Regions from separate parts of the Uliginosibacterium sp. TH139 genome, predicted to be linked through region 2. Evidence: predicted binding sites of a transcription regulator. Region 2 holds the regulator's gene; the other holds the start of a gene.

Region 1 (11,352 bases), on a different contig from region 2:
TGGGCGGTGAACCAGCCCTTGTCGGCGATGGCTTCGAGGCCGGGGCGCTGCGCACTCACGGCTGGCCTCCCGGTGCAGATTGATCATCGAGGCCGCGTACGGGCAGCTTGACCTGATCGCCGATCAGCGAGCCGCCGGCCTTGCCTTTCTCTTCCCAGCCGCGTCGGTAGTGTTCAGCCGGGGCGCCACGGGCGATGTGGGCGGGCAGCACCTTGATCGCGGCCTCCGGCAGGATGCAGCTCTTTTCGCACTTGCCGCAGCCGGTGCAGGCGTCGGCATGCACGGTGGGTATCAGCATCGCGTGGCGGGTGGCGGCCGGGCCTTCGCGCTCTTCACGCGGGTTGCGCCGCATCTCCAGGGTGATCGCCTTGTCGATGACTGGGCAGACGCGGTAGCACACGTCGCAGCGTAGGCCGAGGAAGTTGAGGCAGTTCTCCTGATCGATCAGCACCGCAATGCCCATCTCGGCCTGGCGGATGTCGCTGAGGGCGTGATCGAGCGCGCCGCTGGGGCAGGCTTTCACGCAGGGAATGTCCTCGCACATTTCGCAGGGGATGTCGCGAGCCGTGAAATAGGGCGTGCCACTGACTATGCCATCGCCGGGCGTGGCGAGCTTGAGCGTGTCGTAGGGGCAATCGCGCACGCACAGGCCGCAGCGGATGCAGGCGCCGAGGAAGGCTTCCTCCATCAGTGCGCCGGGTGGGCGGATGGCTTGCGCGGGCCGCGCTCCCGCCTGTTTCGAATAGAGCGTGACGCCCATGGCGAGCAGGCAGGCGCCCCCGGCCGCACCGGCCATTTCCTTGAGGAAACGGCGGCGCGGGCTGGCGTTGGCTGGCTTGGTGGGCTCGCTCATGAGGGGCGGAGTCAAGGTTCAGGCGTGATCCCGGACCCGGCCGGGATCAGCGCATTCAGGCGCGGGTCACTTTCACCGCGCACTTCTTGAAGTCCGTCTCTTTCGAGATCGGGCAGGTGGCATCCAGCGTGAGCTTGTTCACCAGCCGGCCTTCATCGAAGAAGGGGATGAAGATCAGGCCCACCGGCGGCTTGTTGCGACCGTGCGTTTCGATGCGCGCGGTGATTTCGCCGCGCCGCGAGGCGACCTTGACCAGCATGCCGCGCTGCAGCTTGCGCTTCGTTGCGTCGTCCGGGTGCATGAAGATCACCGCTTCCGGCACCGCCTTGTGCAGCTCGGGCACCCGGCGCGTCATCGAGCCGGTGTGCCAGTGCTCCAGCACGCGGCCGGTGCATAGCCACAGGTCGAAATCCTTGTCCGGCATTTCCGGTGGATTCACATAGGGCAGCGCGAAGATGACGGCCTTGCCATCCTTGTGGCCGTAGAACTTCACACCTTCGCCCTTCTTCACATAGGGATCGAAGCCTTCGCGGAAGCGCCACAGGGTTTCCTTGCCATCCACCACCGGCCAGCGTAGGCCACGCGCCTTGTGATACATGTCGAAATCGGCGAGATCATGACCATGGCCGCGGCCGAACTTCGCGTACTCCTCGAACAGGCCTTTCTGCAGATAGAAGCCGAAGATTTTCGACTCGTCGTTCATGTAGCCGGTAATGGCGTGGGCATTCACCTTCTCGACTTCGCTGAGCGGGAATTTGTTCACCACCTTGTTGGCGTACAGCACGTCATACAGGGTCTTGCCCTTCAGTTCCGGCTTCTTGGCGATCAGCTCGGCCGGCCACACTTCCTCGACCTTGAAGCGCTTGGAAAACTCGATGTACTGCCACAGATCCGAGCGCGCGTCGCCCGGCGCCTTGACCTGCTGGCGCCAGAACTGGGTGCGCCGCTCGGCGTTGCCGAACGCACCTTCCTTCTCGGTCCACATCGCGCTGGGCAGAATCAGGTCGGCGGCCAGTGCGGACACCGTGGGATATACATCCGAGACCACCACGAAGGCGGCCGGATTGCGCCAGCCCGGGTAGACCTCGCCATTGATGTTCGGCCCGGCCTGCATGTTGTTGGTGGTGCTGGTCCAGTAGCACTTGACCTTGCCATCCTTCAGGGCGCGGCTCTGGGCCACGGCGTGCAGGCCGACCTTGTCGGAAATGGTGCCGTCGGGCAGCTGCCAGATCTCTTCGGCGTGCTTGCGGTGCTCCGGATTGGTGACGACCATGTCCGCCGGCAGGCGGTGGGCAAAGGTGCCGACTTCGCGTGCGGTGCCACAGGCGCTGGGTTGGCCGGTGAGCGAGAAGGGGCTGTTACCGGGCTCGCTGATCTTGCCCACCAGCAGGTGGACGTTGTAGATCATGTTGTTCACCCAGGTGCCGCGGGTGTGCTGGTTGAAACCCATGGTCCAGAAGGAGATCACCTTCTTCTTCGGGTCGGCATACAGCTCGGCCATTTTCTGCAGCTTGGCGGCCGGCACGCCGGAGAGTTTGCTGACCTTCTCCACGGTGTATTCGGAGACGAACTTGGCGAACTCTTCGAAGCTGATCGCTTCGGCTTTGCCCACGTCGCCCTTGGGTTTGCCGTCTGCCCCCGGGTAGCCGTTGTTGGTGGCGTTCTTTTCCAGATCGTGGCCGGGGCGCAGGCCGAAACCGATGTCGGTCTCGCCTTTCTTGAAGTTCACATGCTTCTTCACGAAATCCAGATTCACCTTCTTGTTCTGGATGATGTAGTTGCAGATGTAGTTCAGGATCGCCAGGTCGGTGTTGGGCACGAAGACCATGCCGTTGTCGGCCAGGTCGAAGGAGCGATGCTCAAAGGTGGATAGCACGTGCACCTGGCATTGATCGTGGGATAGCCGGCGATCCGTGATGCGGCTCCACAGGATCGGGTGCATCTCGGCCATGTTGGAGCCCCACAGCACGAAGGCATCGGTCTGCTCGATATCGTCGTAGCAGCCCATTGGCTCATCAATGCCGAAGGTGCGCATGAAGCCGGTGACGGCGCTGGCCATACAGTGGCGCGCATTCGGGTCCAGGTTGTTGGTGCGGAAACCGGCCTTGTAGAGCTTGCTGGCGGCATAGCCTTCCCAGATCGTCCACTGGCCCGAGCCGAACATGGCGATGGAGTTCGGCCCGCTCTCCTTGATTGCCGCCTTCCACTTCTCGGCCATGATGTCGAAAGCCTTGTCCCAGCTGATCGGCGCGAATTCGCCGTCCTTGGCGTACTGGCCGTTCTTCATGCGCAGCAGCGGCTGGGTCAGGCGATCGGCGCCGTACATGATCTTGGACAGGAAGTAGCCCTTGATGCAGTTGAGCCCCCGGTTGACCGGCGCGTCCGGGTCGCCCTGGGTCGCTACGATCTTGCCGTTCTGCACGCCCACCAGCACCGAGCAGCCGGTACCGCAGAAGCGGCAGGCGGCCTTGTCCCAGCGCACTTCGCTGGGGGTGGCTGCGGCCGTGGCGGCATGCACCAGCGGGCTGCCCACGGCGGTTGCGGTGGCTGCGGCCAGCGCCTGGGTCTTGATGAAATCGCGACGACTGAGCGTTGCACCGCCCCCGACCCGGCTAGCCGCCGGGTCACCCCCCGCGGGGGTCAAGTCAATCTTGGACCGGTCCTGCGATTGTCTTGTGGTCATGCCTGCATCTCCTGTACGTGTCTTTTCTTGGAACTGGCCATGGCGGTGGCCAGTTCGTCTGGGGTGACTTCTTCGTCGGTGTATTCGTAGGCCAGCGTGGTGCCCAGCACGCCGCTGGCGACGGACACGGCGAGAATCGAATCGGTGACGGCATAGCCTTCGCCGTCTTCCAGCATTACCACCAGGCGGCCCCCATCCGGTGTCGTGCCGTGCAGGCTTGCGCCGGCAATGCCGACGAGGCGGGCGGCGACTTCGGCGGCCTGTTCCGGCCTGACCCTGACCAGCAGACTTACGATCTTCATGTGGTTCTCCAATCCCGGTGGGCTATCAAAGCAGTCTGGTAAAAATGCACTGCTGTGGTGCGTCATTCCACCCAAAAGGGAAATGCCCCGCACTGGTGCCATCAGGGGGATTGGAGTCGCTTGGCCGGGGTGGCCTCCTTGATTCGTGTCAAGAATGGCCAGAGCCCTTGCTCTGCAAGACTTTGCGAGACTCAGGGATTACCCGTGGCCGGGCGAACGCGAGGTGGCAGGGTGTGAAGCAGGGCGAGGCGCTGGCGGTAGGCGTGCATCGCACGAGCCAGCAAGCTCAGCTGGACGAGCTTGCTCGCCGCGAGCAGGGCCGCACCGGGCAGGACCAGCACGGGAACGAAGGCGGCCGTCGTGAGCACCAGGCTGGCGCCGAAATCGGCCAGCAACTGCGCACGCTGGGCGCGCTCAGGCACGATCTGGTGCAGCAGGGGCAGACGCGCGCGGGCATTGTTGGCGCGCTGCCAGTGCAGCCAGATCAGGAAGGGCACGATGCGATAGAGCATCACGCTGATCGTTCCACCCCCCAGTCCGGTCAGTGCCAACACGCCGAAGGCTACGCCCCAGCGTGGGTCCGACGCCAGGCTGGCGAGCAGGCCCAGCAAGGCCAGCCCGCTGGTCAATGCAGCGACCGCCAGCCAGCCCCAGTGGAAGGCATCGCGCTCGCCGCGCCGCGCTTCCACCACGCGCAGCCCGGTGAGCAGGCCGAAAGCCAGGCACAGAACGGCCAGCAAGGCCGTACAGAGTTGTGCCAGCGTGCTCCAGCCGGCCAGGCTGGCGAGGCCACCGGCGAGCAGCAGCAGTGGCAGGCCACGCGTAGCCAGCTCCCAGTGCCTGGGATAGGGCGCGCTGACATGGAACATCGGCACCACCACGCTGCTCACGCTGATGATCAACCCGCCGACCCAGCCGATCAGCCCCCACTGTGCATGCCAGTCAACGAGTTGCAGGAAGGGCAGCGCCCAGCCGAAACGCATCACCCCAATCAGTGTGAGGCCCAGCAGTACGGTGGCGGCGAAGGCCAGGGCATTGCGGCGCAGGGCGGCGGGCAGGGTGGCTTGCAGCTTTTGCTGCCACAGCGCGCGAAGCAGCTTGGCCAGAAAACTCAGCAGGCTTGCGGCCAGTAGCAGGCCGGCTGTGAGCAGCCAGGCCGGGTCGGCGAAGAGGAAGCCGCCGGCGAGCGCGTAGGCCCCCGCCAGCAGCGCGAACAGGATCAGCCAGTCCAGCCGCGGCCAGCGCGGCAGGGCCAGGCCGCAGGCCACCGGTACGAACTGCAGGAGCGCTCCCAGCATCACCGGCATCAGGCCGGCCAGGGCGAACAGATGCACGGCTGCCAGCGCGGCCGGATGCCAGCGCGTGAGCAGCGCTTCAGGCTGCCAGGCCAGCAGGATTCCCGCCGCGCCCATGCCGGCCAGGCCGGCCAGAAAGTGGGCGAAGGAAAGATCAGGCGCAGGCGAGGCTTCGGTGGAGACGAGTTGCATGGGCGTGTACAAGCGGAACTGGCCGCGAAGGTTTCGGTCGGGGTGCTTGTGGCCGGGTCAGAGACTTGTTTTCGTAGGGGCGACTTCAGCCGGCCTGCCACGCGGGGTGTGCGACTGAAGTCGCACCTACGAGGTTTGTCCCGCCGCCGCGATGTGCAGGCGGAACTGCTCGTAACCCGAAAAATCCTCGCGCTTAGCCGTCCATGCCCAGCCGCGCTCGCGCAGCCAGTCGTAAAGCGGGAAGGGCTCGCGGTGGATGAGCACTTCCAGCGCTTCGCCGGCCGGCAGCACATCCAGTGCGGCCATGATGCGTTCGAAGGGTTCGGGTGGCGGCAGGCCGCGCACATCCAGTGTTTCCATCAGGCCTCCCGGCGCAGCACGATCTGTGCGCTGAGCTCACCGATGCGCGTCCCAAGGCCTTGCTGCGCCATCGGGTAGAGGATGTTTTCCTCCTTCATGTTGTGTTGCTGCAGCAGGATCAGCAGGGCTTCGCCGTAGCCGCGCACGCCGTCCGTCTCCTGTGAGGCGATGGATTCGGCCAGATCAAGCAGCAGTTCGCGCGCTTCCTCGTGCTCCATGCGCATGACGGCGGTGGGCCCGCATGTCATGCCGGAGCTGGCTTCGAAGGCCGGGAAAAGTACTTCCTCCTCGGCAGCGAAGTGAGCCAGGATGTCATGGCGCAGGGCTTCGAAAGCGGCGCTGGCGGCCTGCCAGTCGCCGCCGATGGCGCTGCGGCGCAGCGCGCCGAGCTGCTCGTCGCAATGGCGGTGATCGGTGGTGAGATAGGTCACGAAATCAGGGGAGCCCATTGTTTTATCCATTCTCTGAGTGTGGTCTGAGTATGGGAATTGCCGTCCCCGGCTGTAATTGACTCGTATCAAGCGCGTCAGCGCCGCTGGCGGAGGTGCGCGTCTCGTCGCGGCGAGGCCGACACAAGTGTGCGACTCTGTGGTTAAATGAGAATGGTTCTTGTTAAGAAATCATGAACAGCTTCAAGCTGTTTCAACTCATTCGTGGATTCTGTCGTGCTGGAGCGTTATCACCGCGAGCTGCTGAATTTCCTGAATCGCCAGGTGAGCGATCGCGATACGGCGGCCGATCTTGCGCAGGAGAGTTTCCTGCGGGTGCTGTCGGTGCAGGGCAGCGGCCAGGCCATCCTGGATGTGCGGGCCCTGCTCTATCGCACGGCCCGCAATCTGATTGTCGATCTCCATCGGCGCGATGCGGTGCGCCGGCACGAGCCCCTCGATGCCTTGCCCGAAGAGCTTCATCCGCCGGCGCCACGCCATCTGCAACCCGAAGAGGTGCTGGCCTCGCAGCAGATCATCCGTGCCTATGTGGCCACCATCGAGGCGCTGCCGCCGCGTTGCCGTGAAGCCTTCGTGCTATCCATCCTGGAAGGCCTCAGCCATGCGCAGATTGCACAGCACATGGGGGTTTCGGTCAGCATGGTGGAGAAGCATGTGGTGCGCGCAATGGTGGCCTGCAAGCTGTGTGAGCGGCAGCTGCGCGGGGCGGGCTCCGGCAGCGTCTGAGCTCGGCTATAGTCCGCCCAAAAGTACGCCCGTCTGTCGCAGGGGTGAGGAAATGCCCACCCTCATGCGTCTGCAGAACAAGAACATGTCTTCCGCCCCCTGCCCATGAACTCGCGCCCACACGACCACGCCCCCGCCGCCTCCCCGGATCCCGAAGAGGATGCGCGCGACTTCGACGCCTTTGCTCAGGATCAGGATCCGCTCGACATCGAGGCGGCGACCTGGGTGCTGCGCCGGCGCAATGGTCTGGACACAGCGGGCGAGGCTGAACTGGCGGACTGGCTGAAGGCGGATCCGCGCCATGGTGCGGCCCTTGAGGACATGGAGCACACATTCGATGAGCTGCGGCATCTGCCCGACGAGCATCTGGCGTCCCTCAGGGCCGGCCTGGGTGAGCGTGCTGCAGGCGCTCCGCCGCAGGCTCCGGCCCCGGCCTGGCCGCCTGCCTTACCGCGTCCGCCGGCCCGCAGCGGCTGGAGGGCATGGCTGCAGGGCGGTCGGCTGCCGCAGGCCATGGCGGCGGCGCTGGCCTGTGTCGTGGTGGCAGGTGCCTGGCTGGGCTGGCAGCAGTGGCAGCTGCAACCGGGTTTCGTGCAGGCCTATGCCACCGAGCGCGGGCAGCAGCTCAGCGTGACCCTGCCGGATGCGGCCAGCCAGGGCAGCACGCTGCAGCTTGATACGGCCAGCCGGGCCGAGGTGCGCTTGTTCCGCGACCGTCGCGAAGTGCACCTGCAGGAAGGTCAGGTCATGTTCGTCGTGCATCCGGACGCGCAACGCCCTTTCCATGTGTGGGCCGGAGGGGTGCGCGTCACCGTGGTGGGCACCCGTTTTTCAGTGCGCCACAGCCAGAGTGGCCGTGATGCCGGCCAGACGGTAGTGGAAGTAGAGGAGGGACGGGTACGGGTGGCGCCCGCCACCGCTGATGCCCGCCTGGCGAGCGTGGAGTTGCATGCCGGCCAGCGTGTGGTGGCAGATGGCCGCGGCCAGCTCAGTGCGCCCGCCGCACTGCCACCCACCGCCGTGGCCCCCTGGCGTGAGGGGCGGGTGAGTTTTGACCAGACGCCGCTGGCCGACGCCATCGCTGAGTTCGAGCGCTATGGCCATACCGGCCTGGTAGTGCGTGATCCGGCCGTGGCTACGCTGCCGGTGGGCGGCAGCTACACCTTGCGCCAGTTCCAGCAGTTCGCCCGGGCCTTGCCGCAGCTTCTGCCCGTGCGGCTGGAATCGCGCGGCGCGCTCACGGAGGTGGTGGCAAGGTAGCGGCAAAAAAACTTTGAAGAATTCTCATTTGCAACATGAGGATTCGCTGGGGGTGGTGCGTCTTCATCGGCAGGAGGATCCGCAGCGGCGAGCTGCGGTCCGGCAATCAACGACCGATTCAGGAGTTCCCCCATGCGCGCAGCGCTGCACCACAAGAAACGCTTCACCCCGGCGCCCTTGGCCCTGGCTGTCGCCCTCAGCCTGACCCTGGCGGCCACGGCGCCGGCCCATGCTCAGAGTGGCACCCCGGCGGCTACCGCGCTGAGCATCAATATCCCGGCCCAGCCACTGGGCCATGCGCTCAACGAGCTGGCGCGGCAGGCCAACCTGCAGCTGAGCTTCCCGGCCGAACTGGTGGCCGGCAAGACGGCACCAGCCGTATCCGGCCAGCTCACACCGCGTCAGGCGCTCGATCGCCTGCTCGTCGGAAGTGATCTCGAAGCCAGCGTGGACGGCAGCGCAGTACTGGTGAAGAAGGCCCCGCCGCGCACGGCCGGCACTGACAAGGAACTGGCAGCAGTCGTGGTGAGCAGCCTGCGCGCCAATCGCGTCTCCAAGGGCGCGACCGGTCTGCCGATGGAGGTCAAGGAAACGCCGCAGAGCATCAGCACCTTTGACTCAGTCGACATGCAGAACTACGGCGTGACCGGCAGCAATCAGGCGCTGCAGATGGTCACCGGCATTAATGTGGAGCAGTACGAGACCAACCGGGCGACCTTTGAATCGCGCGGCTTCGAGATCCAGCTCACCCAGATGGATGGTCTGGGCATGACGAACAGCTGGGGCACGGTCGTGGGCCAGCAAGACACCTTCCTGTTCGACAAGATTGAGGTCATCCGCGGCGCCAATGGCCTGCTGACCGGGGTGGGCAACGCCTCCGGCACGGTCAACTACGTGCGCAAGCGCCCCACCAACAAGGACGAGGGCCAGGTGGTGCTGGAAGGCGGCTCCTACGACAAGAAGCGCGTTGCGCTCGATTACAACAAGGTGCTGACCGAAGACGGTACGGTGGCTGGCCGTGTCGTGCTGATCCATCAGGACAAGGACTCCTGGATCCGCAGCCTGAACGATCGCGACACCACGCTGTACGGCGTGATCGACAGCCAGATCGGCAGCAACGGTGTGCTGACGGTGGGCGTGACGGATCAGGATCATCGCCAGAAGTCACCGATGTGGGGCTCGCTGACGCTCAACTACGCGGACGGTAGCCAGGCCAGCTTCGATACCAGTGCGTCCACCTCGCAGGACTGGACCTACTGGAACACCAAATCGACAACCGCCTTCGCTGAATACACCCACTATCTGAGCGATAACTGGGAAGGCAAGTTCACCTACAACAAGCGCCACGCCGAGGAAGAAACGCGCCTGCTCTACGCCTACTCGCTTTCGGGGGCGCTCAACAATGACAACACCGGCCTGGTCGGCTGGCCCTATGGCAGCTTCACGACGACTGACAGCGATCTCTTCGACCTCAACCTGAGCGGCAACTTCAACCTGTTCGGCCGCAAGCACGAGCTGATCACCGGCCTGAGTCACTCCATCGAGGAAACTGACACCGATACCTACGGTTTTGATTCCAGTTACATGCTGCAGGCCTTGCCGGCCTTCCCCTACGGCGGCAACGTCTATCCGGAGCCGAACTGGGGCGCACGCACACCGGCCTCCGGGGGCAAGCAGACCCTGACCCGTCTCTATGGCGCGACCCGTCTGGCGCTGACTGATGAGCTGCGTGCGATCGTGGGTCTGAACTCCGTGAAGCTCGAGCGTGAAGGCAGCTCGCGCTACGGCTCGGTCACCACCACCACCGAATATCCCGACACCCGTAAGTCCAGCCCCTATTACGGCCTGACCTACGACATCACACGCAACTTGCTGGGTTACCTCTCCTATTCCGAGATCTTCCAGAATCAGGACCAGACCGACTACAGCGGGGCCTATCTGGACCCGATGAAGGGCGTCAACCGCGAAGCCGGCCTGAAGGCCGACTGGCTCGATAAGCGCCTGCTGACCACTGTCGCCGTGTTCAGCGCCAAGCAGGAAGGCCTGGCTACCTATGACGGTATGACCAGCGCGGGTCAGTACGCCTACGTGCCCAAGGATGTGAAATCCACCGGCTTTGAGCTTGAGGCCACCGGCAAGATCGGTCGCGACGCGAACCTGGCCCTGGGTTTCACCCGCATCAAGCTGACCGGGCCGGATGGCAATGACATCTATGAATGGGTGCCGCGCACGCAGGTGAAGGCGCGCTTCGACAGCGCCATCCCTGGCTTGCCCGCGTTGCGTCTGGGCCTCTCCACACGCTGGAATTCCGACGTGAGGAAGAACGGCGGCGCCCGCCAGGACGCTTATTCCGTGTCCGATGCCTTCGCCCGCTATCAGATCACCCCGGAGATGTCGGCCCGGCTCAACGTCAACAACCTGTTCAACCAGAAGTACGTCACCGGGATTGCCTATGGTGCGGTCTATGGCGAGCCACGCAGTGCTTACCTCACGCTTGATTACAAGCTTTGAGCCCTGAGCCCGGACCGGCAGTTTGATGCCGGTCCGGCGCATGCCATCCAGACCGGACCTGCCGGACCTGCTTCACCCAACAGGCTTAGCCCACAGACATGACACGCACGCATTCGCGACCCCTACAGCAACTCGGCATTGCCCTGCGCATCCTCGCCGCCATTCCCGGCGGCTGGGCTTTTTCCTGGGGCTTCGTGGCCTGCGGCACGGCGGCCCTGGTGGCCCTCGGCGCGCCCTTTCATGATGCCGAGACGGCTCTGCTGATGCTGGGCCTGCTGGTTTTTGCCGGCGTCTTCCTGTGGTCTTTTGCTGCGCGCAGCGTGTTGCGGGTGTGTGGGGTGCTGGTCGGCGGTGCCCTGCTCTTCAACGCTGCGGCCCTGCTGCTGCAGCGCGCGATCCTGTCCTGAGGGCGCCGCCATGTTCACGAGTTTTCGCCAATCCATGGCCTGGCTGCATACCTGGTTCGGCCTTGCGCTAGGCTATGTGCTGATGGCCTGTTTCTTCTTCGGTGCGCTGTCGGTGTTCGACCGCGAGATCGACCGCTGGGCGCTGCCCGAAACGCGTTTCGCACCGCAGCCCATGCCTTCCTTCGACAAGGTCTTGCTGCCGGCCTTCGCGCGACTCGAAGCGGACCCCGCCGACTATGCCCTCAACATGCCGGCGCTGCACGATGCGGCCAGGGGCCCGCAGACCCCGCGCCAGGAACTGCCGCCTGACGAGT
Region 2 (11,352 bases):
CACATCCAGGCGAAAACGATCTGGCGAGCTATTCAGACAGAGGTATTGCAATCTCTCACCCTGCACGGGATCAGGTCAGCCCCTTGATGAAAGCATCCCCAGCGTGCGTGGCTTTCCAGACCGCACACTCTTACTAAAACCCTATCCGCTCGCCGCTCCCGGCGGGAGCAGGCTTGGCGGCAGCACCGAGCAGCTTGCTGACATCCAGTTCGCCCGGTTGATCGAAGGGCGTACGGCCATATCCCTTGATCTGTGCCTCACCCTTCAGGCGATAGTGGAGCTTGCCATCCCTCCCAGTCAGCTCCGGCAAGCGACGCAATAGCCCCAACACTTGCGCATCCGCATCAACATCTACCAGACCTTCGCCGCGCTTCGGGATAGTCACCGGCGCACTCGATCGCCCACTGGCAAATTGGCTGCCGCCAACCAACACATCAAACACCAGGCTTTCGACACCAATATCCAGCGCATTCGGATTTGTCACCCGCAACTGCAGGCGCAATTTCTGCTGAAGGAGATTGCCACCGGAAATCCTCACATCCATCAAAGCTACTTGAGGCCTTTGCCAAACCGGAGCACAGGCAGCCAGCGCCAGCAGACACAACAGCCACTTACGCATCGCCAGCCTCCTCACTCAGTTCCTCCAGCACAGGCACCATCGACTCCACCAAGCACGACCATACGACCTGCTCATGCTTTGCACGAACTAGATCAAAATCCACAGGCCTGCCCGCGAGGCCCAGCCCGATAAAACCGACTTTCATGTGTAGCCTTTCTGTCGATTTGGCGTACGACGTTTGCCAAGCGATAATCAGTGCATGAATTACGCAGCGATCATCAAGGAAATTGGCCGGGGCACCAAGGGCGCGCGCGACATGTCGCGCGAGCAGGCTCAGGAACTGTTCGGCCAGATTCTGGACGGCAAGGTAGCAGATCTGGAGTTGGGCGCCATCTTGCTTGCCCTACGCATCAAAGGAGAAAGTCCGGACGAACTGCTCGGCTTCAAGGCTGCACTGGATGAGCGCACTCGCCAGGTAGAAGTTCCTCTAGGCCTGCGCTGCGTCGTACTGCCCACCTACAACGGCGCCCGCAAACAACCCAACCTGATGCCGCTGGTAGCCTTGCTGCTGGCGCGCGAAGGTGTGCCGGTACTGATTCAGGGACGGCATGACTTCGAATCCCGCGTCAGTCCCTTTGATCTGCTATCAGCGCTTGGAGTTGAGTGCGAACGCAGCCTGCCCGATGCTTCAACTGCGCTCGCAACACGGCACATCGCCTGCCTGCGCCTGGACATGCTGGCGCGCGGCCTGGACTGGTTGCTAGGCCTGCGCCTTGTGCTCGGCGTACGCAACAGTGGTCACACCCTGGCCAAACTGCTGGACCCATGCCGAGGCCGCAGCGTGCGCGTAGTAGGCGTCACCCATCCACCCTATCTTGAATCCATGCAGGCACTACTTGAAGCAGAGCAAGCCACTGCACTACTGATGCGGGGCACAGAAGGAGAGGCTTACGCAGCCCCGCGCCGTCGTCCACGCCTGCTTGGTTTCTGCGACGGACAACCAGAAGAGTTATTTCCCGCAGCTGAGTTCGATCTGGATCCAAGCAGTGAAGCGGCTTGCTCGGTCAGCGAAAATGCGACGCTGATCCGGCGCATGCTTGATCGCGAGATTCCGGTACCACAACCGATACGCGATCAGGTCTGCGCACTGGCCAGCCTGGCCCGTTCCTGAAAAAACAAAGCCTGCTTCACGCAGGCCTGGTTATTCAAAACGACCCATCGCGTCTCAATCCGTCTCATCCCCAGCCTTGGCATTGAAAGCGGCAACACCGGAATAGATTTCCTGACGTGCCGCGTCAATACCATCCCAGCCCAGCACCTTGACCCACTTGCCTTGCTCCAGATCCTTGTAGTGCTGGAAGAAGTGCTCAATCTGGCGCAACAGCAGATAAGGAAGATCCTGATAGGTGCGGATGTTGTCGTACAGCGATGTGATCTTGGGCACAGGCACTGCCAGCACCTTGGCATCTTCACCTGCCTCGTCAATCATGCGCAATACACCTACCGGGCGGCAACGGATCACCACCCCAGGAATCAACGCAAACGGAGCCATCACCAACACATCAACCGGATCGCCATCACCGGAAATGGATCGCGGCACGTAACCATAGTTGCAGGGATAGGACATCGAAGTGCCCATGAAGCGGTCCACATAGACCGCGCCGGTATCCTTATCAATCTCGTACTTGATCGGATCGGCGTGCGCCGGGATTTCGATAATGACATTGACGTCATCCGGCACATTTCCCGGCGGTACATTGTTGAAGCCCATGCAAAACCCCTCGTTGGTGTAGTCCGGTTTTATCGTTATGTGTTCATTTCACGCTCAGGCGGGCGCAATTGTCATGCTTTTCGTCTGCCCTGCCTATCAGTAGTCCTACCGACCCATGCGTCCCTAGCGCACCAGAGTCACCGGCCGGTGTGCCAACGCCACCACCCGCGCAGCCACTGAACCCAACAAAGCCTGAGTCACTGCTCCGCGTCCGTGCGTACCCATCCACACGGCATCGCACTCCAGATCATTGACAGCATTGGCAATCGTTTCGCCCGGCGAACCCACTCGCACATGCTGCTCGACATCAAGCCCAGCCGCACGCAGACGCTCGGCTACAGGCTGTACAACTGCCAGCCCTTCTTCATGGTAGTAAGCGTCAACTATCTCGCGGGCCACGTGGCGCGTCGCAAAACCAATCGGAATCGGCAGGTGCACATACAACACATGAACCTTGGGCATCTCGCGCAAACGAGCAGAAAAGGTCAACAAGGCATCCACCACACGTGCGGAGTATTCAGAACCATCGACAGCCAGCAGGATGTTCATAGCCTTGTCCCCATCAAAAACTCACACCTCGCAGATCACACCAGCCCACAACAACCCACCGAGTTCAGGCGCACGGATCAGGCCATATATGCCGAAAAACAGCACCACAAGACCAGCCACTAATCTGAAAGAACGGCTGCGCACCAGATTTCTGTAACGTGCGAGGAGAATGCCAGCGAAGAGCAGGTTCGGCAGGGTGCCTGCCCCGAAAGCCAGCATCAACCCGGCCCCCCGCACAGCCGAGCCATTCACCAGCGCTAGCGACAGTACGCTGTAGGTCAAACCACAAGGCAGGAATCCCCACAGGAAGCCTACTGGCAGGGCCTGGCGCCAGCTTCGCACCGGCAGGAAACGCTTGCTCAGCGGCTGGATACGCCGCCACAGAAGCTGCCCGCCACGCTCCACGCCAGCCAGTACGCGGGTGAAGCCCATCAGGTAAAGCCCCATGCCGATCAGCATCAGATTGGCCAGAACGAAGAGCATCAGCTGCAGCGGCAGGAAGCGATTGAAGAGCATGCTCGCCGAACCGATCGCGCCGACCAGCCCGCCGATCAGGGTATAGCTTGCAATGCGGCCGAAGTTATAGGCTAGCTGACGCGACCACACCGGAGCAGCACCCGGAACCGGCGATGAAAGCGCGCTGACGATGCCACCACACATGCCGATGCAGTGAGCTCCACCCAGCAGGCCAATCAGAAAAACGGAGAGAAAACCGCTGGCGGAAAAATCAGACACACCAAGCCCTTCGAGGGATACGCCCCAGTCAGCCAGGGCGCTTCCTACCATCAGATCACGCGGGAATAGCGCCGCTTCTCACGGTCGCTACGCAAGTAGGCGTCAAAAACCATGGCGATGATTCGTACCAGCATGCGCCCAGCCGCGCTGACCTGTACGCCATGCGCATCAATACTAAGCAAACCAGCAGCACCAAGTTCACGCAAGTCGTTCAGCTCTGCCGCGAAATACTCCTCAAAGCAAACCCCGAACCGGCTGGACATAAGCTCAAAGGACAGCGAAAAGTCGCACATCAAGGTCTGGATGACCGCATTGCGCAGCTCGTCATCCGCACTCAAAGCCCAGCCACGCATCACGGGCAATTCGCCGCGATCAAGGGCTGCGTAGTAGGGATCAAGCTCGCGCTGGTTCTGGCAGAAAGCCCCGCCCGCCTTGCCAATAGCGGACACCCCGAAGGCCAGCAGATCGCATTCGGCATGCGTCGAGTACCCCTGAAAGTTGCGCTGCAGGCGCCCCTCACGCTGAGCCACCGCCAGCTCGTCATCTGGCCGTGCAAAGTGGTCCATACCGATGAATACATACCCTGCAGCCCCAAGGCGCTCGATGGCAAGGGCAAGGATCTGCAGCTTGGCGTCCGGTGCAGGCAGGTCCGTCTCGTTGATCCTTCGCTGCGGCATGAAGCGACTCGGCAGATGGGCATAGTTATAGAGCGCCAGCCGATCCGGCTGCATCGCCAGAACCGTATCCAGGGTACGGCCGAAGCCCTCCACACTCTGGTGTGGCAAACCATAAATCAGATCCACACTGATCGAACGAAAACCCTCCGCACGCGCAGCATCGATCACCAACCGGGTTTCCTCGACGCTCTGGCGACGATTTACGGCCGCTTGCACCTTCGGATCGAAGTCCTGAACCCCCACACTCATGCGGTTAAAGCCTTCACGCGCGAGCAAGGCCACGGTCTCGGCGCTCACCTTGCGCGGATCAACCTCAATGGAGAACTCCCCTTCTGCCTGCAGCGTGAAATGCTGCCGGATCGCGCTCATCAGACGAAGGATCTCCTCCGGCTGCAGGAACGTAGGAGTACCACCGCCCCAGTGCATCTGGGCCACCGGCCGAGGAGCCGGCAGCAAGGCTGCCTGCATGGCCATCTCGCGTTCAAGATAGTCAATGTACTTCGCCGAACGTGAGTGATCCTTGGTGATCACCTTGTTACAGGCACAGTAGTAGCAGATGGTGTTACAGAAGGGGATGTGGAAATACAGCGACAACGGGCGAGTACCCTGCGGCGTTGAGAGGCGCGCAAGGTGCCCAACCTGGCTTTCCGGCGTAAATTCGGCCAGAAAGCGGTCTGCCGTAGGGTATGAGGTATAGCGCGGGCCCGGCACGTCAAACCGGCGGATCATGTCGGGGTCGAACTGGATCGTCTGGAGCACGATTCGATTTCTTTTGAGTTAATCAGCCAAGATCGCAGACTTATACCCCAAAAACGTTGATGCTGATCAATTCGCAGGGTACACTTCAAGGGTGGATCAAAAAGTAACCAAGCCCCTGCCCCCTGCTATGCGCATCGCCTGCAGTCAATGCAACCTGCGCGAGTTGTGCCTTGCCGTCGGTCTGGATGACGCGGATCTGCACAAGCTCGACGAACTGGTCGTGAAGCGCAAGCTCAAGCGCGGCCAGCAGCTCTACCGTGCCGGTGATGCCTTTGAGGCGATGTACGCCATCCGTACCGGATTTTTCAAGACCGACATCCTCACCGAGGAAGGTCTCGAACAAGTAACCGGTTTTCAGATGGCCGGCGAGATCTTGGGCATGGATGGGATCAGCAATGACCATCACGTCTGCAATGCAACTGCACTGGAAGACAGTGAAGTCTGCGTGATGCCCTACGATCAGCTGGAAGACCTGACGCGCGACATCAAATCGTTGCAGCAGCAGTTCCACAAGTTCATGAGCCGCGAGATCGTACGTGACCAAAGCCTGATGATCCTGCTGGGGTCGATGCGCGCTGAAGAACGTATTGCCGCTTTTCTGCTGAACCTTTCTCAGCGCATGCGTGTGCGTGGCTATTCCGCCTCGGAATTCCACCTGCGCATGACTCGCGAAGAAATCGGCTCCTATCTTGGCCTCAAGCTGGAAACCGTGAGCCGTGCCTTCTCAAAGTTCCACGACGAAGGCCTGATCGGTGTTCAACAGAAACATATCCGCATCCTCAATGCGGATGGCCTCAAGGCACTCCTGAACCACGCTCCGAGCTGACCGCTGAGTTCTCAGTGCCTGCCAAAGGCGCTGGCGTCTCAGGTTTCCAGCACGTACCGGCCAGGAGCAGCCCCAAGGCTTTTGGGTGCAAGACTCACGGCCTGCGGAGCCGGACGCAAGACTCCGGAGTGTGGCGCCAGCCAAGCCGCCCAATCCTCCCACCATGACCCAGACTGCCACTCTGCGCGGGCCAACCACTTTTCCGGTGAATCGGTACGGTGGACATGATCAGCCCGGAAGCGGCGCTTCGGCGGCGTAATCACTGGATTGACGATCCCAAGAATGTGCCCGGAACTGGAAAGCACATAGCGCTTTGGCCCGCGCACAAAATTCATGATCCGAAAAGTCTGTTTCCAGGGGGCGATGTGATCATCCTCAGCCCCCACGGAATACAGGGGCTGTTCGATGCGCTCCAGATCGATAAGCTGCCCACCCACCGTCAAGGCATCACGCTCGATCAAACGATTATGCAGATATAGCTCATTGAGATACCAGGCATGCATGGTGGCCGGCATACGCGTGGTATCCATGTTCCAATACAGCACATCAAAAGCAGGTGGCTTCTCTCCATACAAATAACCGTGCACGTAGTAATGCCAGATCAGGCTATTGGAGCGCAGCAAGCGGAAAGCTGAAGCCATTTCCTTGCCTTCCAGTACTCCCTTGCGACGCATCGCATCAGTAAGGAAGCGCACACTCCCTTCGTCGATGAAGACTTCGATATCCCCTGGGGCAGAGAAATCGGTCAGCGTGGTGAAAAGTGTCCAGCTGACGACCGGATGTTTTTCGGCAGGATACTGGCGCGTGGCCCAAGCCATGTAGATCGACAAGGCCGTGCCGCCAATGCAGTAACCAGAAGCATTCACCTTGTCGGCGTTCGACAACTCGCGCGCGGTATCGACAATGAAATCAATGCCTTCGGTGATGTAGTGGTCGAAACCTACATCATGCATCGACAAATCCGGATTCTTCCAGCTGGTGATGTAAACATCGATGCCCTGATCAAGCAAATAGCGCACCATGCTTTTCTTCGGAATCAGATCCAGTACATAGAATTTGTTGATCCAGGGCGTAACGATAACCATCGGCCGCGCATGCACTTGTGGCTGGGTTGGAACATAGCGGATGACTTCCAGCATGCGGTTACGCGCAACGACTACCCCCGCCGTAGTCGCAAGATTCTCGCCCACCTTGAAGTCGTCCGGATTCGTCATGCGGATATCACCAGCAGCCAGATCCGCCAGAAAATTCTCCATCCCCCGACGCAAACTCTCGCCATTGCTTTCTGCGGCCAGGCGCTGAGCTACTGGGTTGCTCCAGAAAAAATTAGTCGGAGCCACCGCATTGAGATATTTCCGCCACCAGAACGCTGCTCTGCGACGTTCGTTGTCGGACAGCCCGGGAGTCTCATAAAGCATATCCTGGATACGCCGGGTAACCAGCAAGTACCATTCCTTGGCAATATCCCAGCTGGCATGCTCGGTCCATACGGGATCAGCGAAGCGGATGTCGTCCGGTTGTGGCATCACCGGATCTTCACTCGGGAACCCAATTGCCCGGCGATACGCATGATTGCCGACGGTCAGCAGATCATTGGAAAAACACAGCATCTGTTCAAGCAACTCTTCCGGATGCAACACCCATGCAAGCTGGGCGTGCATGAGCGGTACAACCACCCCTAACGGATCGATCGTCGCAGTGATCTTGTCCCGCCAATCGCTATAGGATGGGCCGGGCCCATTCAGATTCCGGCACGCTGAATTCATGGCTTGCCTCCTGCGTGAAGAGCCTAAAATGAATCAAGGCTGCGGCTGATCGAATCATGGTGAAAGCCCGCCACACGTGCACTTGGCAACCCACCACCCTGAACATAGCCGAGGTATCTCTGCCCTACAGCCAGAGATACCCGGACAGGCCGGAAGATTTAGTAGAAGCTGCCATCCATCACGGAACCGCAGCTCCGATTTTCATGACAGGAGGTTCGTATGTACAAGCACTTGCTCGTTCCAAGCGACGGCTCCGAGCTATCCAACCGAGCCGTTCAAAGTGCCGTGACACTGGCAAAAAGCCTAAATGCGCGAGTCACGTTTCTTTACATCCAGCCAGAGTTTCCGCTGCCACTTGCGGGAGAAGGGGCCATGCTGGTTCCAGAGAGCCGTGAAGAATTCGCCCAGAGTACCCAGGAGCAGGCCAAACGCATTCTTGGCCAAGCTGAGGAGATCGCTGCGAAAGCCAATGTTGCTGCCGTCTCGCGCACGTCGGTGAGCGATATTCCGTATGAGGAGATCATCAGCACCGCTGAAACTGAAGGCTGCGATCTGATCTTCATGGCTTCACACGGACGCCGCGGATTGGCCGGCCTGCTGATCGGCTCGGAAACCCATAAGGTTGTTACCCATAGCCAGATTCCGGTACTGGTCTACCGCTGAAAGCAAGTAGAGTGACTCGCGCGAAGATCAATCCGGCTGAGGATTGATCTCCGCGCTACTGCGCATGAAGAACAGGGTCGCCGCAGAACTGGCCGCACACAGCAACCAGAACGCGATAAAACCGATCGAGTAAGTTGCTGTCAGGGAAAAATTAACCGGTCTCCCCAGCAGATAGAGCTGCTGGGGATCGATAAAGGTGAAAAACACAACTTCAGCAATACCCGCCATCAGGAACGATGGCCACAAAATCACAATCAAACGACTCTTCATCCATTCGCTCATCAGAAGCCCCTCCTCTCGGACATTCGTAAGCGCTTCAACAGACGCTCAGGGCTTGAAATCCAGCACTGAATCCAGAGGAAAAACGCCGCTTGCGATCAGCTTCCAGGTTCCTCCCTGATCTTCAAGAATGAGTTTCCAGTGACCGGCTGACAGGCCTTCAAGCACTCCTCGATACTCTCCACCTTCCAGCCGCAACTCAATATCCTGATCCAGACCCGCCTTGACGGGGCTGACAACATGCAAATTCAAACGCTGCGGAAAAGTAATCTCCCGCTCAGCCTCCAGATGCAAGGCAACCTCCCGACCTCGCTGCCGGAGCGTTCCGCTCAGGCCCAATTGGCGCGCAGTTTCCTGACTCGCCAACGAGCGATTGATCTCCATGCCCTGCTTGTAATAATCATCAGCCACCAGACCATCATTCGAATGCCAAGCCAGATACCAAGTGGCAGCACCGGCTAGCACAGCCGTCAGCGGCATACTGATGATCAGCCAAGGCCACAACTGTCGATACCAGGGACGGGGCTCAAGACTCATGGCAGGATTGTTCATGCATGCACCTCAACGTACGATGAAAACAGCTTTTTCCCTGATCAGCAGTGATGGGTCATCCACAGCTCTCAGTTCAAACCAGATCCGGTGCGAGCCTTTTTCCAACTCGTCCATGGGCACCCGCACACGCACCGGCAAAGATTGATTGCGAGCGGGGGGAATCACGATCGCAGCATCCACACCATCCAGGCTCACACCGGGCAGACCTGAAACCGCCAGCTGGACACTCCGGTCAGACTCCGCCATGTTCATCAGGTTCAACACGTAAACGTTCTCGATCATTCCGCCTTCAGCCTCTCGGGAAATGACCGATCGATCCTTGATTACATCCAAACGCAGCGGCGTACGGGTTGCCAATGCCCACACGAAGGCCACACAGATGATGCACAGGACAACGCTGTAAATCAGGATACGCGGCCGCAGCACATGACGCAGGATGTCACGCGCCCCCCAATGCTGCTTAATGGCATTTTCGGTGGAATAGCGAATCAGCCCACGCGGCGATCCCACCTTATCCATCACCTGATCACAAGCATCGATACAGGCTGCGCAGCCGATGCATTCATACTGCAACCCCTTGCGTATATCGATTCCCGTGGGACACACCTGCACGCAAATGCCGCAGTCCACACAATCGCCCAAGCCTTGGGAACGGGGATCGCTTCCCTTGCGACGCGAACCTCGAGGCTCACCGCGCTCCTCGTCGTAGGTAATTACCAGTGTATCCGGATCGAACATAACCCCTTGAAAGCGTGCATATGGACACATGAACTTGCACACCTGCTCGCGCATTACGCCCGCCATCAGGTAGGTAAAACCTCCGTAGAAAAAAATCCAGAACCACTCCCAGCCCCCCAGCGCGAGACTGCTCAGGCCATGCAGAATTTCGCGGATCGGCGTGAAGTAGCCCACGAAGGTAATCCCGGTCCATAGCGAAAGGGCTATCCAGGCCACGTACTTGGCGCTCTTGCGCCACAGCTTGCCAACACTGGCCTCCTGCGCATCCAGCTTCATGCGCTTGGCCCGATCACCCTCGAAAAACTTCTCGATCCACAGGAATATTTCGGTGTAAACCGTCTGCGGGCAGGCAAAGCCACACCACAAACGCCCTGCTACCGCCGTAAACAGAAATAGGGAGTAGGCAGATATGATCAGCAGAATGGAGAGATAAAACACATCCTGCGGCCAGAACACCCAGCCGAAGATGTAGAACTTGCGCTCTCCGAGATGGAACAGCACAGCTTGGCGATCATTCCAGGGCAGCCAGCACAACCCGTAGAACACTAGCTGGGTAATCCACACCATCGCCCAGCGTGCCGTCGCGAATGCCCCTGTCACCGCCCGCGGATACACCTTCTGGCGCACGGCATAAAGTGAATCCCCTGCATCCTGATTATCGATTTCCCGGACGTCAGCCATCACTACTCTCCTGCTTTAACTACAATTGTCCTGCTCCAAACGCAAGCGGGGCGCCGAAGCGCCCCGCTCATGCTGAATCCTTACTTGGCCTGACTCTTTGACAGACTCAACACATAAGCGGCCAGCAGATGCACCTTTTCATCACCGAGTCGCTCCTTGAAGGCCGGCATCTGGTTAGTGCGTCCCTTACTCACAGTTTCGATAATCGTCGCTTCCGAAGACCCCCACAACCACACGCGGTCAGTCAGATTAGGTGCGCCAAGCGCGGCATTACCCTTGCCCTCAGGGCCGTGGCAAGCCACACAGTTACTCATGAAAGCATCCTTACCGCGCTGGGCACGCAAGGAATCATGCGCCAGCCCAGAAAGGGAGCGAACGTAGTTCGCCACATCCTTCACGCCATCAGCACCCAGAACAGCCCCCCACGGAGGCATGACGCCATTGCGCCCGCCAGTGATGGTGGTCTTGATCGTCGCCGGCTCCCCGCCGTACAGCCAGTCCGTATCAGTCAGATTGGGGAAACCTTTGGCACCCCGCGCATCTGAACCATGGCACTGCGTACAGTAAGTCAGAAACAGGCGCTGCCCCATCACCTGGGCTTCTGGATCAGCGGCCACAGCCAGCAAATCCTGTTTCATGTACTTCTCGTAGATCGGCTTAATCACAGCGTCCTCTGCCGCGACCTCTGCCTTGTACTGCCCGACAGCACTCCAGCCAATCTTACCCTGCCAGCGGCCCAGGCCCGGATAGAGCGTGAAATAGGCAATACCGAAAGCCAGAGTCAGCCAGAACAACCA

The links. Region 2 encodes FNR, which switches genes on or off when oxygen is low (the NO sensors DNR and NnrR bind a similar motif). Its sites were predicted from a motif close to TTGANCTAGNTCAA; they were not measured.
Region 1: the regulator FNR is predicted to act here: its motif matches at 6,193-6,206, upstream of C0V76_RS09690 (hemerythrin domain-containing protein).

Annotation. Positions count from the first base shown of each region.
Region 1 is NZ_PKRR01000003.1:566,461-577,812, reverse strand. Features, by position in the region: gene napH (quinol dehydrogenase ferredoxin subunit NapH) at 1-59, opposite strand, end outside; gene napG (ferredoxin-type protein NapG) at 56-853, opposite strand; gene napA (nitrate reductase catalytic subunit NapA) at 909-3,536, opposite strand; gene C0V76_RS09705 (chaperone NapD) at 3,533-3,838, opposite strand; gene C0V76_RS09700 (hypothetical protein) at 4,030-5,325, opposite strand; gene C0V76_RS09695 (DUF2249 domain-containing protein) at 5,452-5,685, opposite strand; gene C0V76_RS09690 (hemerythrin domain-containing protein) at 5,685-6,134, opposite strand; gene C0V76_RS09685 (sigma-70 family RNA polymerase sigma factor) at 6,339-6,860, shown strand; gene C0V76_RS09680 (FecR domain-containing protein) at 6,966-8,120, shown strand; gene C0V76_RS09675 (TonB-dependent receptor) at 8,253-10,631, shown strand; gene C0V76_RS09670 (iron uptake protein) at 10,730-11,038, shown strand; gene C0V76_RS09665 (PepSY domain-containing protein) at 11,049-11,352, shown strand, end outside.
Region 2 is NZ_PKRR01000004.1:32,434-43,785, reverse strand. Features, by position in the region: gene C0V76_RS10090 (LEA type 2 family protein) at 134-619, opposite strand; gene ybiB (DNA-binding protein YbiB) at 819-1,730, shown strand; gene ppa (inorganic diphosphatase) at 1,785-2,330, opposite strand; gene C0V76_RS10075 (universal stress protein) at 2,454-2,879, opposite strand; gene C0V76_RS10070 (sulfite exporter TauE/SafE family protein) at 2,901-3,665, opposite strand; gene hemN (oxygen-independent coproporphyrinogen III oxidase) at 3,665-5,050, opposite strand; gene fnr (fumarate/nitrate reduction transcriptional regulator Fnr) at 5,178-5,876, shown strand; gene C0V76_RS10055 (alpha/beta hydrolase) at 5,915-7,642, opposite strand; gene C0V76_RS10050 (universal stress protein) at 7,862-8,305, shown strand; gene C0V76_RS10045 (hypothetical protein) at 8,333-8,587, opposite strand; gene C0V76_RS10040 (FixH family protein) at 8,633-9,136, opposite strand; gene ccoG (cytochrome c oxidase accessory protein CcoG) at 9,146-10,555, opposite strand; gene ccoP (cytochrome-c oxidase, cbb3-type subunit III) at 10,636-11,352, opposite strand, start outside.